2 regions of the Corynebacterium macclintockiae genome follow, and region 1 is predicted to be linked to the other one. Evidence: predicted binding sites of a transcription regulator. Region 1 holds the regulator's gene; the other holds the start of a gene.
The links. Region 1 encodes LexA, which represses DNA repair genes until DNA is damaged. Its sites were predicted from a motif close to CGAACANNTGTTCG; they were not measured.

Region 1 (7,851 bases):
TTCACGACGGTGCTGAACATGATGATCGACGCATGCACAGTATCCCCCAACCAGATGATCAAGGGGTTGCCACTGCGGCAACGGGTCGCCATGGAGCAGATCCCCGGAGGCGTGGACGGGCTGGTGAACGACGTGGTCGCGTTGGCCTGCCGGGACATGTTGATGAAGCTGGGCCCCATCATTCGGGATCCGGAGCGCTGCGAGGAGGTCGTGGCAGAAGCCCGCTCCCAGGGGCCTGGCCGGGTGCGCCAGTATGTGGTTGCTTTGGCGCCCGCGGTGCTGGCAGTGGCGGACATGACCGCAGAGCTGCAGGGGTGGTCCGGAACGGCCATCGACGATATGCAGCGGCAGCTGGACTTCTTCCTGGGCAAACACGCGATTGCACGCAATGGCATTGAGCACATGCGACATGTCCCCCGCTATGTGGAAGCGATGCGGGCGCGGTTGGAGCTGATGAAGCTGGATCCAGATAAGGAGGAAGATCTGGACGATGAGGTTCAGGAGGCCTTCGATCTGCTGGAGAAGACTAAGAAGCGCCTGCCGACTGCTCGCGCAGCATCACCGCAGATCAAGGAGGTGCGCTGGATGATCGAGGAATTACGTGTCAGTCTGTTCGCGCAGAACCTGGGCACCGCCCATTCTGTGTCCCTGCAGCGCATTCGCAAGAAGCTGGAAAAAATCCGCTAGCTTTCGGGATGCGAACTTTCGGAGCCGTCCTGCCGCTCTGCCAGGGCTTTGCGGTGTGCGCGTAGGGATTCGATTTCCTGCTCGAAGTCCTCGGCACAGTTGAAGGACTTGTACACGGAGGCGAAGCGCAGATACGCAACCTCGTCGAGGGTGCGCAGGGGATCCAGGATCGCCAGGCCAATTTGGTTGGCCGGCACTTGGGAGCCGTGTGCCACTCGTACTGCCTGCTCTACCTCGTGCGCTAGGCGTTTGAGCGCATCATCGGAGACATCGCGCCCTTGGCACGCTCGACGCACGCCTTTGATGACTTTCTCTCGGCTAAACTCCTCGGTCACTCCGTTGCGCTTAACCACCAACAGGACAGACCTTTCGATGGTGGTAAAACGCGTTTGGCATTGGCTACACTCCCGGCGGCGGCGAATGGACACGCCCATTTCGATGGAGCGCGAGTCAACTACGCGGGAGGAGTCCGAGCTACAAGAAGGGCACAACACGCCCCTAAGCCTAGTCTCCCCCTCCCTCGCACACAGAACCCGAACAAAAACCTACAAGCACACTCGCGTTCACCCGCGATAGCTTGGGCTAGGTTTGCGTTTTAGGGCGCAATGAGCGGGGCCAGCCCCAGTAGCATCGACGTTGCAGCCAAAGAAACAATGGTGGCTCCTGGAGAGTGCACAACTCTGTCAACACGAGCGTAGAAACGATCCATTCGTCCCTTCGGGCGATCGAACATGTATTCACTCCGGCCTGCGATACGATCCATACGATCGCGGGAAACGGGTCGAACAGTGGGCGCGTTGGAATACCCATAGGTGTTCGAATTAGGAGCACTGTCCAGCGCCCGCCAATCGGGCTTGCGAATCTGCGGGCGGCGCAGCGGAGCGCAACGATCGATGGGCAACACACGCCCAGACTTCAGCGACTGACGGGTGTTTTCTTGTCGTACAATCGAGGTGGTCACGTGGTTTCTCCTTCTTAGATCCGCGCTTGCCACTAAGGGGTAACGCGCTTCGTATCTCTTACTGCGGTTCACAGTGAACCAGTCGCTCCGGACAGCGTTCGAAAATCTCTCCATCATTTCGCTCGCCTGTTCGAATTAAGAACCTGTGATGAAATTTAGCACGCATGTTCGAGACTGTCTAGTGAAATCCAAACTTTTTCGAACACATATGCTAGAACTCCGTTCGATTTCGGGTACTATTGGATTCGATCGTGAAACACCGCCGGAATGAGGTACCCCTGTGAGCACCGACGAATCCCCCACCACCCCGAGCGCAAGCGCTAACCACCGCCGCAAACTGGGGCGCCCGCCGAAGTCGGAGGCCGACAAGCGAGCGGAGAAGCAGGCTGAGAAGGAGGGCAAGAAGCCAGCCCTCAGCACCCGCCAACGCCGCATCCTCGAGGTCATCCGCGATTCGACGGTCATTCGTGGCTACCCGCCAAGCATCCGAGAGATCGCGGACGCGGTAGGCCTGCATTCCACCTCCTCGGTTTCCTACCACCTCACGCAGCTGGAAAAGCGCGGCTATCTCCGCCGCGATGGCAAGCGCCCCCGCGCAGTGGACGTGCGCTCGTTTGATGGTGGTCAGCTGGTCAATCAGGGCAAAGCCCCTGCCGCCTCGTCTTCCCCCCGCACTTCGCAGCCTTCTGAGAACGAAGAGCTCATGCCGGAGGCCACCTACGTACCGGTGGTCGGGCAGATCGCCGCGGGCTCGCCGATCCTGGCCGAGCAAAACGTCGAAGCGCACTTCCCGCTCCCCCAGGAGCTCGTAGGCAACGGAGAGCTCTTCCTGCTGCAGGTGGTTGGTGAGTCCATGCAGGACGCTGGCATCTTCAACGGCGACTGGGTCGTCGTACGCTCCCAGTCGGTTGCCGAGTTCGGCGATTTCGTTGCCGCGATGATCGACGGCGAAGCCACCGTCAAGGAGTTCCACAAGGACGGTGACGGCCTGTGGCTGCTGCCTCATAACCCACTGTTCGAACCCATTCCTGCGGAGGAAGCAACGATCTTGGGTAAGGTCGCCGCCGTCCTACGCAAGATCTAGGCTCCCCCCATTGGTTCTGACGCCACCGTCTACCGCCCGCAAACCACTAAAGTATCGCGTATGGAATCAGCAGAACGGCGCCGTCAGATAGCTTCCCTTACCGCCATTCATGGCAGGGTCACTGTCAATGAACTGGCGGAAAAGTTCGGCGTCACCGCAGAAACAATTCGCCGTGACCTCGCCGTCCTCGACGAGGGTGGGGAGCTCTTCCGCGTGCACGGCGGCGCCGTTCCGGTGCAGAACTTCCGAACGGACTTCACCACGCTCGCGGCCAGGTCAAAGGCCTCCCTCAATGCCAAAAGAGCTATCGCCAAGGCGGCGGTTTCCCTGCTGCCGGATACCGGCAGCACCGTATTCATCGACGCGGGAACCACCACCGGCATCTTCGCCGAAGCCATTGCCGAAGCAAACGCTTCGAACGACCCGGAGCGCATGGCACCGAAGCTCAACATCGTCACCAACTCGCTTTTCATCGCCACGACGCTGGCGGAATCCCCCCGCTGCGACGTGCAACTAATCGGTGGCCACGTCCGCGCGGCTTCGCAGGCGGTAGTTGGCGACTTAGCTACCCGCGACATTGGCGTGCTCCACGCGGACGTCGCCTTTATCGGCACTAACGCACTCACGATCGAACATGGGCTTTCCACCCCAGACGCGCAGGAAGGCGCTATCAAGCGCGCTATGGTGGCGAACTCCGACCGCGTGGTCGCGCTCTGTGATTCCACGAAGTTCGGCCTCGATTACCTCGTCAGCTTCGCCAGCATCCAAGACATTGGGGCGATCGTCACCGACCACGACGCGCCCGCCCCCCTACGTCTCAGAGCTGCAGAATCTGGGCATCGAGGTCACCTTCCCGGCCTAACTACTCGTGCCCCACCGAGCCGACTCCACTAAGCCGGCTCCGTCTACTCGGCGACGATGAACTCTTTGAGCTCTTTAGCCACCACCGTGGGCAAGCGTACGTCCAGGCGGGTGCCGGCGGCGTCGTACTCCTCGGCAATCACCGTGCCCAGCTCGTGCACCCTCGCCACCACATCGCCCCGCTCGAAAGGCACATGCAACGTCACGTGGGAATCCAAAGAGTTCAAGAACAGTTCCAGCTGCGCCTCTAGCTCCGGGATGCCCTCGCCCGTCTTCGCCGACACAAACACAGCATCCGGCACCCGGTGGCGCAGCTCAGCCAGCACCAGCGGATCGGCCGCGTCGACCTTGTTGATCACCAAGATCTCCGGCGGCGCTGCCTGTCCGGATTCCTCCACAATCCCGCCGATGACCGTGTTGACGGCTTTGATCTGCTCCAGCGGGAATGGATCCGAACCGTCCACAACGTGCAGCACCACATCGGCGGCCAGCACCTCCTCCAGGGTGGAGCGGAAAGCCTCCACCAGCTGGGTCGGAAGGTGGCGGACGAAGCCAACCGTATCGCTGAACACCACGGCGCGACCATCGGCCAGCTGCGCGCGGCGAGAAGTCGGATCCAGGGTGGCGAAAAGTGCATCCTCCACCAGCACGCCCGCGCCAGTCAGCGCGTTAATCAGCGAGGACTTGCCCGCGTTCGTGTAACCGGCAATGGCGATCTGCGGAATGGCGGAAGCATCACGCCGCTCGCGCTTGACTTCGCGGGAGGTCTTCATTGCCGCGATCTCCTTGCGCAGCTTCGCCATATCGGAGCGCAGGCGGCGACGATCCGCCTCGATCTTCGTCTCACCCGGACCGCGCAGGCCCACGCCACCGTTAGAGCCTGCACGGCCACCAGCCTGGCGGGACAGCGCGCCACCCCAACCACGCACACGCGTAATCAGGTACTCCATCTGCGCCAGCGAAACTTGCGCCTTACCCTCCTTGGACTTCGCGTGCTGGGCGAAGATATCCAGGATCAGCATGGTGCGATCGATGACCTTGACATCCAGTGCCTTCTCCAGCGCAATCATCTGGCCGGGGCTTAGCTCACCGTCGCAGACCACCGTATCTGCCCCGGTTTCCTGCACCACTGACTTCAGCTCCTCGACCTTGCCGCGGCCGATGTAGGTGCCGGAGTCCGGCTTGTCGCGCCGCTGGTAGAGCATGTCCGCCACCTCGGAGCCCGCGGTTTCCGCCAGGGCCCGCAGTTCCTCCAGGCTCGCCTCGACCTGCGCGATCGTCCCGGTGGTCCACACGCCAACCAGCACGACCTTTTCCAGCCTCAGCTTGCGGTACTCAACGTCGTAGCCGTCGGACTGCTCGTCTGTGTAGGTATTTACTCCGCGGGACAACCGCCGGAGGCTAGAGCGCGCCTCCAAATCGAGCTCGCCGACCGTGGGCGCCGCAGGCGAATCATAAAGGTGTGTAGTGTGTTCGGTTCTATCCGTCTTTTCCGTCATTACGCTCTATTTTTACCTGTCAGGGGACGTAAATAGGAAATTTGGTGTAGAGGACTAGAGTGGTGGGCATGATTCCTGAACTCCGCAGCATTGGTATGGATTTCCCCAAGTGGCAGGACGCCCTGGAGGCCACCTACTCCTCGGGTAGCCTCGCCGTCTCGGGCGAGGTTCGCGGCGGCCAGGTTCTGCAGTTCGACGACCCTTCGGGCGCCCGCCTGGTGGTGCTCGCCGTCGAGCCCTTCGGCTCCTTCGGCAGCTTCACCGGCGGTGTGCCCGCCACGGCGCACTTGTCGATGTTGAACGACATCATCGGCGTGCTCGATGTTGTGGACGACAGCCCCATGCTGCAGATCGCCGGCCAGCAGGCACCGACGATCGCTTCCCTTACCGCCACGATCGCGCAAGGGCCTTTGCTTGTGGACGCCCCTTCGTTGGAGTACCACCAGTTCCACATTGGGGCTCTGGCCAGCTCCGTGCGCGTGTACGGGAACTCGACTGAGTTCGCCAAGGACGGCGGCCTAAAGATCGGAGTGGTGGATTCGAGCGGTCTGCAGGACATCAACTCCCCTGCCGCTACCCCGCACGCCACGGCCAACATCGCCGTGGAGGCCTCCGATTGGTCCCGCAAGATTAACGCCCTGACCGGCCAGAAGTTCTGGACGGCAACGGTGACCTCCCCCTTCGAGTTCACGGTAGTTCTACCCGAGGATGCGGTCGACGAGGAACTCGCACAGTCCGATGCTCCGTTGATCGTGGCCGGCACCGTGCAGTTCACCGCCAGCACCGTAGAGGCCGCCGGTTGTGGCGGCGCCTGTGGATCCGGCAGCTGCGGCTGCGGAGGCCACTAAAAAGGGCCGCTAAAGAACCGTCTGCCCCCAGGCCACGATCGCAGACGGCCCGCGCAAGACGGAACCTTCCGCGGAGATCTCCACCTTCACCTCGCCACCTGGAACGTGCACGGTGACGGTACCTTCGGCCCGTTCGGCGTCCGCAAGAGCAGCCACAGCGGCGGCAACAGTGCCGGTGCCGCACGAGCGAGTCTCGCCCACCCCGCGCTCGTGGACGCGCATGTGCACCGCGCCCGCCTCATCCAGCGGCGTGAGAACCTCCAGGTTCACGCCCGCCGGGAAGAACTCCGGGTCGAACTGTACCTGCTGATCGATGGGCATTTCCCGGAGCTTGTCCGCAGTAAGACTCGGAATCACCGCGGCCAGGTGCGGGTTGCCCATGTCTACCCCAAGCCCCGCAACCTTCACGTCGCCGACCTGGGCGGTAGAAACTCCCAGCACCTGCGGGGCGCCCATCTCCACGCTGACTATGGCGTGCTCCTGATTTTCGCCGGTCACCTCGTGGACCTCTACCAGCTTGCGGCCTGCGCGGGTGCCGATGCCGAACTGCTCCCCTGCCTGCACCTTCCCCTGCGAACACAACACGTGGGCGAACGCGCGCACACCGTTACCGCACATCTCCGCCAGCGAGCCGTCGGCGTTGCGGTAGTCCATGAACCATTCGTCACCGTGCACGCCCTCGGGCAAGTTTGGCAGCACGCCGGCGTTAACCAGAGCATCGGCAGTGGCAATGCGAATCACCCCGTCGCCGCCGATCCCGGCCCGCCTATCTGCCAGGACGCGCACGCGCTCTTCGGACAGCTGCACTTCCACGGCCTCGTCGAGCAACACCACGAAGTCGTTCTCCGTGCCGTGGGCCTTCATGAACTCGATCACTGTAGGGAACTCCTTCTAGTCGTTTAATCCCAGTGCTTCCGTCGCTACGCGCACCGGGTCGGGAGAGTCGGCGTCAATCCACACAATCCGCTTATCGCGCCGGAACCAGGAACGTTGCCGCCGAGCATAGCGACGGGTGCCGGTAATGGTGCGATCCACGGCTTCCTCGTACGTCAGCTCGCCGGCGAAATAGTCCAACACCTGCGCGTAACCGATAGCCTGGCCGGCGGTGGATTCGCGGACCAGGCCTTCGCCGACCAGAGCCCGCACCTCGTCGACGAGTCCCTGGTCGAACATCTGGCGAACCCGCAGCTCGATGCGCGGGTTGAGCCATTCGGCGGGAGCGTTCAGCCCCAACAGGCGCATGTTCCACCGTGGTGTGGAGTCCTTCGGGGGCTGCGAGGCCGCGAAGGGCTTGCCGGTCAGTTCAATGACTTCGAGGGCGCGGACGGTGCGGCGGGGATCGTTGTCCTCGATGATCCGGGCGGCCTCGGGGTCGATCGTCGCCAGGTGCTGGTGCATGGCAGCCACGCCGCGTTCGTCGAGTTGGCGCTGCCACTTTGCGCGCACGGCCGGATCGGTCGGAGGGAAGTCCCACTCGTCGACCAGCGCCTGGACGTACATCATGGAACCGCCGACGATGATGGGCACCTTGCCGCGGGAAAAAATTTTCTCCACGGTCTCGATCGCCCCATCGCGGTACTCCGCCACGCTGGCTGGCTTGGTGACCGGCCAGATATCCAGTTGGTGATGCGGGATGCCCTCCCTTTCGGATTCCGGAACCTTGGCCGTGCCGATATCCATGCCGCGGTACAGCTGCATAGAGTCGATATTGACGATTTCTCCGTCCAGCTGCTTGGCCAACGCCAAGGAGATTGCCGTCTTGCCGGACGCAGTGGGGCCGACGACGGCAATGGGGCGCGGACGGGTGGAGGAATTCATAGGAAACCAGTGTAGCCGCCCCAGTGCACCGCCCAAGATCCCCCACCAAGGTGCTGGCTGGTGTAATAATGACCTCATTGCCTGTGAAGGCGA
Region 2 (7,851 bases), 190 kb from region 1:
CGAGGTCGATGTGCTGCTGACCCCGACCGTCGCTGCGCGCCCGGCGCGGGCCGGTGTGCTGACGGGCAAGGGGATGCTGGCAGCGCAGATCGCCAGCCTTCCGTCGGTGGCCTACACCGCCCTGTGGAACGTGTCCGGCCATCCCGCGATGAACATTCCCGCAGGTAAGGGGCGCGATGGCCTGCCGGTTGGTGTGCAGTTGGTGGCGCGCGATGAGCGGCTTTTGCTGGACCTGGCTAGCGCTTCATCAGCCGGCCCATAACCTCAGTCATCACGCGCCGTGGCATGCGCTGCGACACACTCGTCAGCAGTTTGTTGCGGGCGCCCGCGACGACCGAGGGCGGAGGCGACTTGCGCAGCAGCGCTTCGATGCCCGCAGCGACCACGTCGTGGCTGCTCATGCGCTTGAGTCCGCCGTCGGCGCGGTCGCTGCCCGCCACCCGGAAGAACTCCGTCTCCGTCGGTCCGGGGCACAGCGCCATGATCCGCACCCCCGAGCCCTTCCGCTCCGCGTACAGCCCTTCCGTAAATGACAGCACGAAAGCTTTCGTCGCACCGTAGACCACCATGCCGGGGGAGGGCTGGAACCCCGCGATCGACGACACATTCAGGATGAAGCCATTTCCGCGCTCTTCGAACCGCGGCAGGAACATGTGCGTCAGCTCTACTAGCGCGTGGACGTTCACCGCGATCTCTGCGCGCAGGCTGTCGGTCGGCACGTCGCTGAAGGATTCGTAGTTGGCGAAGCCCGCGTTGTTGATCAGTGAGGTTACCGTGATTCCGCGCGTCGATAGCTCCCACGAAATCTCGCCTGCCACGCCGTGTTCCGATAGGTCTTTGGCTATTACTTCGACCTTTACTTTGTGACGCCTCTTAATCTCCGCCGCAATCCTATTCAGCCGATCCTGACGACGTGCGACCAGAACGAGGTTCGCACCCTTGGCTGCCAGCTGGAGGGCGAATTCCTTGCCGAGACCCGAGCTGGCGCCTGTAATAAGGACGGTTTCTTGGGAGAGATCCAAAGTGCTCATGCCTCTATTTCTACATGATTCGGGGGAGTTCGGCAGCCTGATTGGATTCGAACAAACAGTCTAGTTATACTACAGAGTTAGCTTTTCATACGGCAAAAGTGTTGACTAGTTTGGAACGTGTGTTCTAGAATGGTGTTAGTTCACACAAGGGGATCGCATGAACACCACTGCACACGCCAACACACCCGCCGAACCACCACCAGAAACCACTGAGCCCTACTACCGTCTCGCGCGTTCCGACGATCCGCTGACGGTCACGTCTCGCACCTTAAACCTGACGCATCTTGCTATGGTCGAGCAGTCTACTCCGGCCCCGGACGACCTCGTTCCCGATCATGTATCGAAGATCGCGGTGCGCTTCGGTATTAGCAAGGTAGTGGCGGCCAATTACGCCGACGCGGGCCTGATGCTTGCAGCATTCCCGCGGATCCACGAACTCTTCCGTAGCGGTGCGTTTACCATCCGCCACATCCAGCAGATCACTGAAGCAGTCCAGGCTGTGGCCCCCGAGAAGCGCGCCCATGTTGAGGAAGGGATTCTCAAAGCCCTCAGCCCCACCCGTCCCAACCAGCATGTTCCCACTCCGCGGGCTGCCTATAACAAGGTGAAGACGGTCGTGGGCAATCGGGACGTGTTGGCGACTCCGCACGATAAAGCCCCGCCAAAGGATACGAACGCTCCCGAGCTCTTTTTCGACCGCGGTCAGAACGAGACCACGGCGATCACCCTCATCGTTCCGCGTCTGCGTGGTGTGGAACTGCACAAAGCCGTGAAGTCGGCCGCAACCAAGCGTGGCTGCTCCATGGGCGAGGCCTTCCTGGCCATGCTCGACCAAAGTATCACCACCGAAGTCACCCTCAACCTGTACAAGGCAGTCACCCCGCAACCTCGCGGAGTATTCGCCGAGGATCACTGGTTGTCAGAGGCCGCCAGCTGCGAGTGGCTCAAGAAAGTCACCCACCTGGCGGCCCCCGGGTACACCGCGACGGAGGGCTACCAGGCGACGGAGCTGCTGCGGGCGTCAGTAACAGGGCGCGATGGGCACTGCCGTTTCCCGGGATGCGACGTGCCGGGGTACGCGTGCGACGTCGACCATGTACACCGACATGCCGATGGCGGTCCGACGAGCACCGCGAACATGCACCTGCTGTGTCGTACCCATCACCGGCTCAAAACGGCTGGTACCTGGGACGTTGCGCTGCATGCAGACGGCACGGAGGTGTGGACCTCCCACGGTGACGGCCACCAGGTTGTGACCACGCCCGACGGCCCTCTTGCTCGCGAGAACTTCGCAGAACGCGGGGTTCGGAAGGCACGGGTTGTGCGCCAGTTGAACGCGGAAATAATGCAACGCAACGAAGGGGAACCGCCGTACTAGCCACTACTTCGAAGAGGTGACGGGCAGCACCATCAGCGCGCCGACGATGCAGATGATGCTGCACATGAGGAACATGCCGGGGTAGTCAAAATGCCTCAGCGCGAGTGCGGCTAGGCCGCCACAGAACATGTTGCTGACCCCCTGGGTGAGCGACATCAGCGACACGTCGCGCGCGCGGTTCCTCTTGCTGGGCAACGACTCGTTGACCATGGCCTGATCCACGCTGCTGAAAACACCCCAACTGATACCCAACAGAATCGCCGCGGCACAGACTAACCCCATGCCGGTGGCGATCGTCATCATGCCCGTAGCCGCCGCCACCCCGAACGCCGACACGACAACCAGGATCTTCCGCCGGCCAATCCGATCCGACACATTGCCGCTGACAATCGCGGTGATGATGGTGAAAACCGCATACAGCACGGTCAGCATCAACACGCCGGCGTCTGGATCCGGCACGCCGATGTGATCCCGCAGGTAGTACAGCAAGTAGAACAGGCTGGTGTAATTGGCCAGATGAATCACGAATCGACTGGCGAAAACCAGCCAATAGTTGCGGTAGGACCCTTCGTCGCCGACCGTGACAGACAGCGAATTATGCGGGCGAACGTGCGAATCAACGTGGCCGCGCCCGACGGCGAATTGGAAGATGAAGACAAGGGAAATGACGCCCACAGCCCAGTAAGCCTGCGTAATCGGCAAAGCTGTTGCGACAGCAGTCCCGCCGACAATTCCGAAGGTGTATGTGGCGCCGACAATGCCAGAGACGAGCCCAAACTTTTCCTGCGGCACGACGTCGGCGGTGACTGTCATGAGGTTGTTCGTCACAAACGCAACGAAGACCTGCACTAGGCACCACAATCCGGTGAGAACCCAGAAGCTGGGTGTGAAGGACATCAGAAACAAGCCGACCGTGACCAGGGGAGCGGCCAGCAGCACCCAGGGCAGTCGTTTGCCCCAGCGGTTCACCCAGAACCAACTGCGGTCGGCGGCATAACCGGTGATCAGGCTGGATACCACGGCGGTCGCGCCGCCGAGCATCATGAGTAGGGCGAGGGATTCCTCCTTGCTATCCGGGCGCAGTTCGATCATCTGCAGTCCCAGCAACAGCTGAGTCGGCCCGGCCCAGGCGATGACGGAGCCAAAGAAGGCTATGCCGAACTTCCAGAAGAACAGTTTCGGCTCGCGCTCGGCGGCGGTGAGGGTGTGCAGCATCAGTGGCCGTCCTCTCTGAATTGAGCGCTGATCTCCGGGGTAATGGCGCCTTCGCGGATCAGCGCCTGCAATAGGCGGGCGGCGGGCTTGGCCTGCCGATCAACGTCGACCACGCCGAACTTCTGCGCCATGCCTTCGGACCATTCCCAGTTGTCCACGAAGCACCAGTGGTAGTAGCGCTCCACGGCAGGAACGCGGGAGAGTTCCGCCAGGTGGTCCAGGATGAATGCGCAGCGGAAACGCTCGTCCGCGTCGGCGGTGCCGTTCTCCGTGATCCACACCGGCAGTTGGTAGCGCTCCGCGAGCTCGGCGGAGACCTCAGCAATCCCCGGCGGGTAGATTTCCCAGCCGAGGTCGTTGGTGGGGGTATGGGGGAAGGTGGCGTCAGAAAAACCGCGAACCGCAGTGCGCGAGTAGTAGTTAATGGCGACAGCATCGGCGAAGACCCCGCCGCTGGGGAGGTCGACGCCGGGGTGGCCGAGGAGTGGGTGGAAGCGGCCTTCGAAGAAGGCGGGCTCGATTGCCCCTTGGAAAAGCCATTCGACCAGGGGAGTTAGTGCGCGGTGGATGGGGTTGCGCGGGTTCATGGGGGCGAAAACGCGGCGGTGGTGGGCGAAGGTCACGCGCGGATTGTCCAGGCGTGAGTGGATGCGCTGGTAGGCCAGCAGGTGCGCGGCTGCCATGTTCCGCAGGCACGGGCGGACCTTGGCGAGGCCACCGCGGCCGGGTGGGGTGGAGCCGAAGAGGTACGCTTCGGTGGCGAAGACGTTTGGCTCGTTGATGGTGATCCAGTCGGTGACCACGTCGCCCAGGTGGTCAAGCACGACGTCGACGTAGCGCAGGAAGATCTCGACGTTCGCTTCGCGGGTGAAGGCGCCGGTGGCTTCGAACCAGGCGGGATGGCTGAAGTGGTGCAGAGTCACCAGCGGTTCAATGTCGCGTTCGCGCAGGTCTAGGAGCTCTTCTCGATAGCGCTTTAGCGCGTCGTGGTCGTAGCGGCCGGGTTCGGGCTCTACGCGCGATCACTCCACGCCGACGCGGGCGATCTGCAGGCCGAGTTCGCTCATGAGTTGGTTGTCCTCGCGCCAGCGGCGCCAGTGGTCGGTGGTGGGGTGCGGGGTGGTGCCGTCTTTGGCGACCCACTCGCTCCAGTTGTTGGGGCGCGGCGATCCTTCGATCTGGAGGCCGGCCGATGCGGTGCCGATGCGGATGTTGCTGAGGTCCATGCACCTAACTTATTGACGCCCTTAGTTTCTGTTGGCAAAGTTTTTCATTTTTACCCCATTGGGGGTATTTGGTTTGTTAAAACAAAACAATGATCAAAAAGACAGCAGCGCTCGCATGCACAACAGCCATTGCATTTGCCGGTTTCATCTCGCCAGCCCAGGCGGCGGAGGTGACGAAGAGGGAGAAGGTCGCATACTCCAATGTATTCGGTGACCTGCACATGAGGATGCCGAAGACGGTGGACCGGATCGAATACACGACGACCACCTCGGATGGGAAGAAAACCCAGGTTAGCGGCTATATCGTGGAGCCAGTCGTGGAGTGGAAGGGTAAGGGGCCACGCCCAACGGTGGTGATCGGCCGTGGAACGGTCGGGCAGGGCGACCAGTGCGCGCCGAGTAAGAACTGGCCGCTGGATGGGCAGCCGGGTCCGATCAAGTCGAAGCGTTTGGTGAACCTGGAGGGCATCTACGACTGGGTGTTCGCCTCCAAGGGTGTGCGCGTGGTGGTGACGGACTACATCGGCATGGGAACGCCGGAAATGCACACGTACATGAACCGCGACGACCAGGCGCACGCGATGCTGGATGCAGCGCGCGCAGCGGGCGTGGGTGACGGGCCGGTGGCGTTCTACGGGCACTCGCAGGGCGGTGGCGCGTCGGCAGCGGCGGTCGAGGCGGCGGCTGAGTACGCTCCGGAGCTGAATGTGGTCGGCGCCTATGCATCCGCGCCGCCGGCGGACCTGGAGGCGGTGCAGCGCAACATTGATGGATCTGACCTGGTGGGCGCAATCGGCTTCACGATCAATGGGCTGTTGGAGCGTTATCCGCACCTGCAGCCGTTGCTGGACAAACATCTGAACGACAAGGGAAAGCAGGCGCTCAAGGACCTGTCGACGATGTGCACCAACGAGATTACGGACAAATACGGCCACCAGAAGACTAGCGAGTGGACCAAGTCAGGCAAGTCGCTCGATGAGCTGTTGGATGACATGCCCGAGGCGCGGGAGGCTATGGAGCGTCAGCGCATTGGCACTAAACGTCCGGTGGCGCCGGTGATGGTGATATCTGGGCGTCATGACAAAAACGTCGAATACAACCAGGCGAAGGAACTAGCGCGTAAGTGGTGCGAAAAGGGCGCGCAGGTCGAATACCGCGACGACATCATGCCGCCGGTGGGTGAATACAATCACTTCATTCAGGCGGTGACGGGCGGCGCGTTCGGTATCGACTTCATTCTGAAGCGTTTCCGCGGCGAGCCGCTGGGGCGTACATGCGAGGGGTCGGTGGGGCAGGCGCAGGGCTCCGTGGAAGGTAGTGCGGCGCTGCCCAACGTGATGGGAAGTTAAAGTGTCATAATGTATATTATCGGCTAATCCCTGGCCTGCCACAGCTGGTAACACGTGGCGGCCAGGAACAGCACACAGAACGCGGCGAAGAAATACGTCAGCCCCGTGCCCTTCCACAGCAGATAGCCGATAAAGAACAACAGCACGACGATGCGCATGATGCGCGAGTACTTAAGCATCTCCGGAGACATGCGACCGAGCCTACTTAACCTGCTCTAGCACCAGCAACAGATCGATGGTGCCTTCATCGGCAATCGTTGCGGCAACGAACTGCGGCGTGTGAATGTCGTAGTCGCCGCGCTTAAATGGAATGTTGCCCTGCAGGATCACGTGCTCGCCGGTGCGCAAAACCTTCAGCTCGGCGGTCACCTTGTTCTTCTTGCCGTGCAGCTCCAGGTCGCCGGTGATGCTCACCGTGTCAGTCGTGCCATTGTCCGGCAGCTTGGACACGTCGGCGGGCTCCGTCAGCGTGAACGAGGCCTTCGGGAACTTATCGGTGTGCAGAATGTTGTTGCGCACGTTGATGTCGCGCTTCTCTACGTCACTGCTGATGCTGGCAACATCCACGGTGACCTGGCCTTCTGTCAGCTTCTTGTTGACGACCTTGAGCTCGCCCTCAACCTCTTCGGTGCGGCCCGAAGTGGTCTTGGTGCCCGCCGGCAGCTTCTCGTCGAAGGTGTATCCGGCCTGTGAGGTGTTGTCTCCGGCGCCGCTCACCACCTGCCACGTGCCGTCTACGCCCACGCTGGCAGGCTCGCCACCTGCGGTTATGTCGGCCGTGCGGAGCCCGCGATCGTTGAAGAAATTCACAACCAGCGGCCCGAACGCCATCAGCACGCCAACGACCATGCCAATTACGGCGAGAGTGATGATTCCCTTACGCATGCTCTACAGCATAGCCCTTCCTACCTGCGACCCCGAAGTTGCTCGACGCGGGTGGCTAGCCCTTCTAGTTCGGACGCCAACTCCTCCACCACCTCGGCGGACTCCCCTTCCCGCGCCGCGGTGCACAGGTCTTCAGCGGCGCAGCGGAGCTCGAAGAGGTCATCGTGAAACTTCTGGGCAGCGCTGGCTGACAGGATGACGGAGTCGACCGGGATGGACGTGCCCGCGAGTTGGGCACGCTGTTCATAGGCCCGTTGGCGGCACGACTGATTGCAAAACTTGCGGGGACGATTCGTCGGACCGGGTTCGACTACCCTGCCGCACCAGGCGCAGTGCTTGGGTCGGGGCTGTGGTCGGGGCATGGAACAATTCTTCGTAGGGTTTCGTTGTTATGATGAGTTAGTTCAAAACACTATGAGGAGTGATGATTCTTATGGCCGATCGCGTGCTGCGCGGAAGTCGCATGGGTGCCGTTTCTTATGAGACGGATCGCGATCACGATCTGGCTCCCCGCCAGATGGTGAAGTACCGTACCGAGGACGGGGAGATCTACGAGGTCCCCTTCGCCGACGATGCGGAGATTCCACAGGAGTGGATGTGCAAGAACGGCCAGCTAGGCACGCTTGTAGAAGGCGAAGGCCAGGAATCCAAGCCGGTGAAGCCCCCGCGCACTCATTGGGACATGCTGCGTGAGCGCCGCAGCCTGGAGGAGCTCGACGAGCTGCTCGAGGAGCGCATCGAGCTTCTTCGCAAGCGCCGTCGCACCG

Region 2: L8U58_RS03220 (HNH endonuclease signature motif containing protein) is a predicted target of LexA. The motif match lies at 1,144-1,157, and genes of this name have one in related genera.

The regions. Positions count from the first base shown of each region.
Region 1 covers NZ_JAKMUV010000002.1:129,978-137,828, reverse strand. Annotated here, with positions in the region: gene hrpA (ATP-dependent RNA helicase HrpA) at 1-687, shown strand, start outside; gene nrdR (transcriptional regulator NrdR) at 684-1,181, opposite strand; gene L8U58_RS02290 (hypothetical protein) at 1,283-1,648, opposite strand; gene lexA (transcriptional repressor LexA) at 1,929-2,732, shown strand; gene L8U58_RS02280 (DeoR/GlpR family DNA-binding transcription regulator) at 2,793-3,626, shown strand; gene hflX (GTPase HflX) at 3,638-5,092, opposite strand; gene L8U58_RS02270 (hypothetical protein) at 5,161-5,940, shown strand; gene dapF (diaminopimelate epimerase) at 5,950-6,816, opposite strand; gene miaA (tRNA (adenosine(37)-N6)-dimethylallyltransferase MiaA) at 6,832-7,758, opposite strand.
Region 2 covers NZ_JAKMUV010000002.1:322,996-330,846, reverse strand. Annotated here, with positions in the region: gene L8U58_RS03230 (amidase family protein) at 1-262, shown strand, start outside; gene L8U58_RS03225 (SDR family NAD(P)-dependent oxidoreductase) at 237-1,031, opposite strand; gene L8U58_RS03220 (HNH endonuclease signature motif containing protein) at 1,189-2,409, shown strand; gene L8U58_RS03215 (MFS transporter) at 2,413-3,624, opposite strand; gene L8U58_RS10230 (family 1 glycosylhydrolase) at 3,624-4,049, opposite strand; partial or broken gene L8U58_RS10225 (family 1 glycosylhydrolase) at 4,131-4,628, opposite strand; gene L8U58_RS03200 (hypothetical protein) at 4,647-4,850, opposite strand; gene L8U58_RS03195 (alpha/beta fold hydrolase) at 4,940-6,199, shown strand; gene L8U58_RS03190 (hypothetical protein) at 6,223-6,390, opposite strand; gene L8U58_RS03185 (YceI family protein) at 6,401-7,084, opposite strand; gene L8U58_RS03180 (hypothetical protein) at 7,105-7,446, opposite strand; gene L8U58_RS03175 (RNA polymerase-binding protein RbpA) at 7,518-7,851, shown strand, end outside.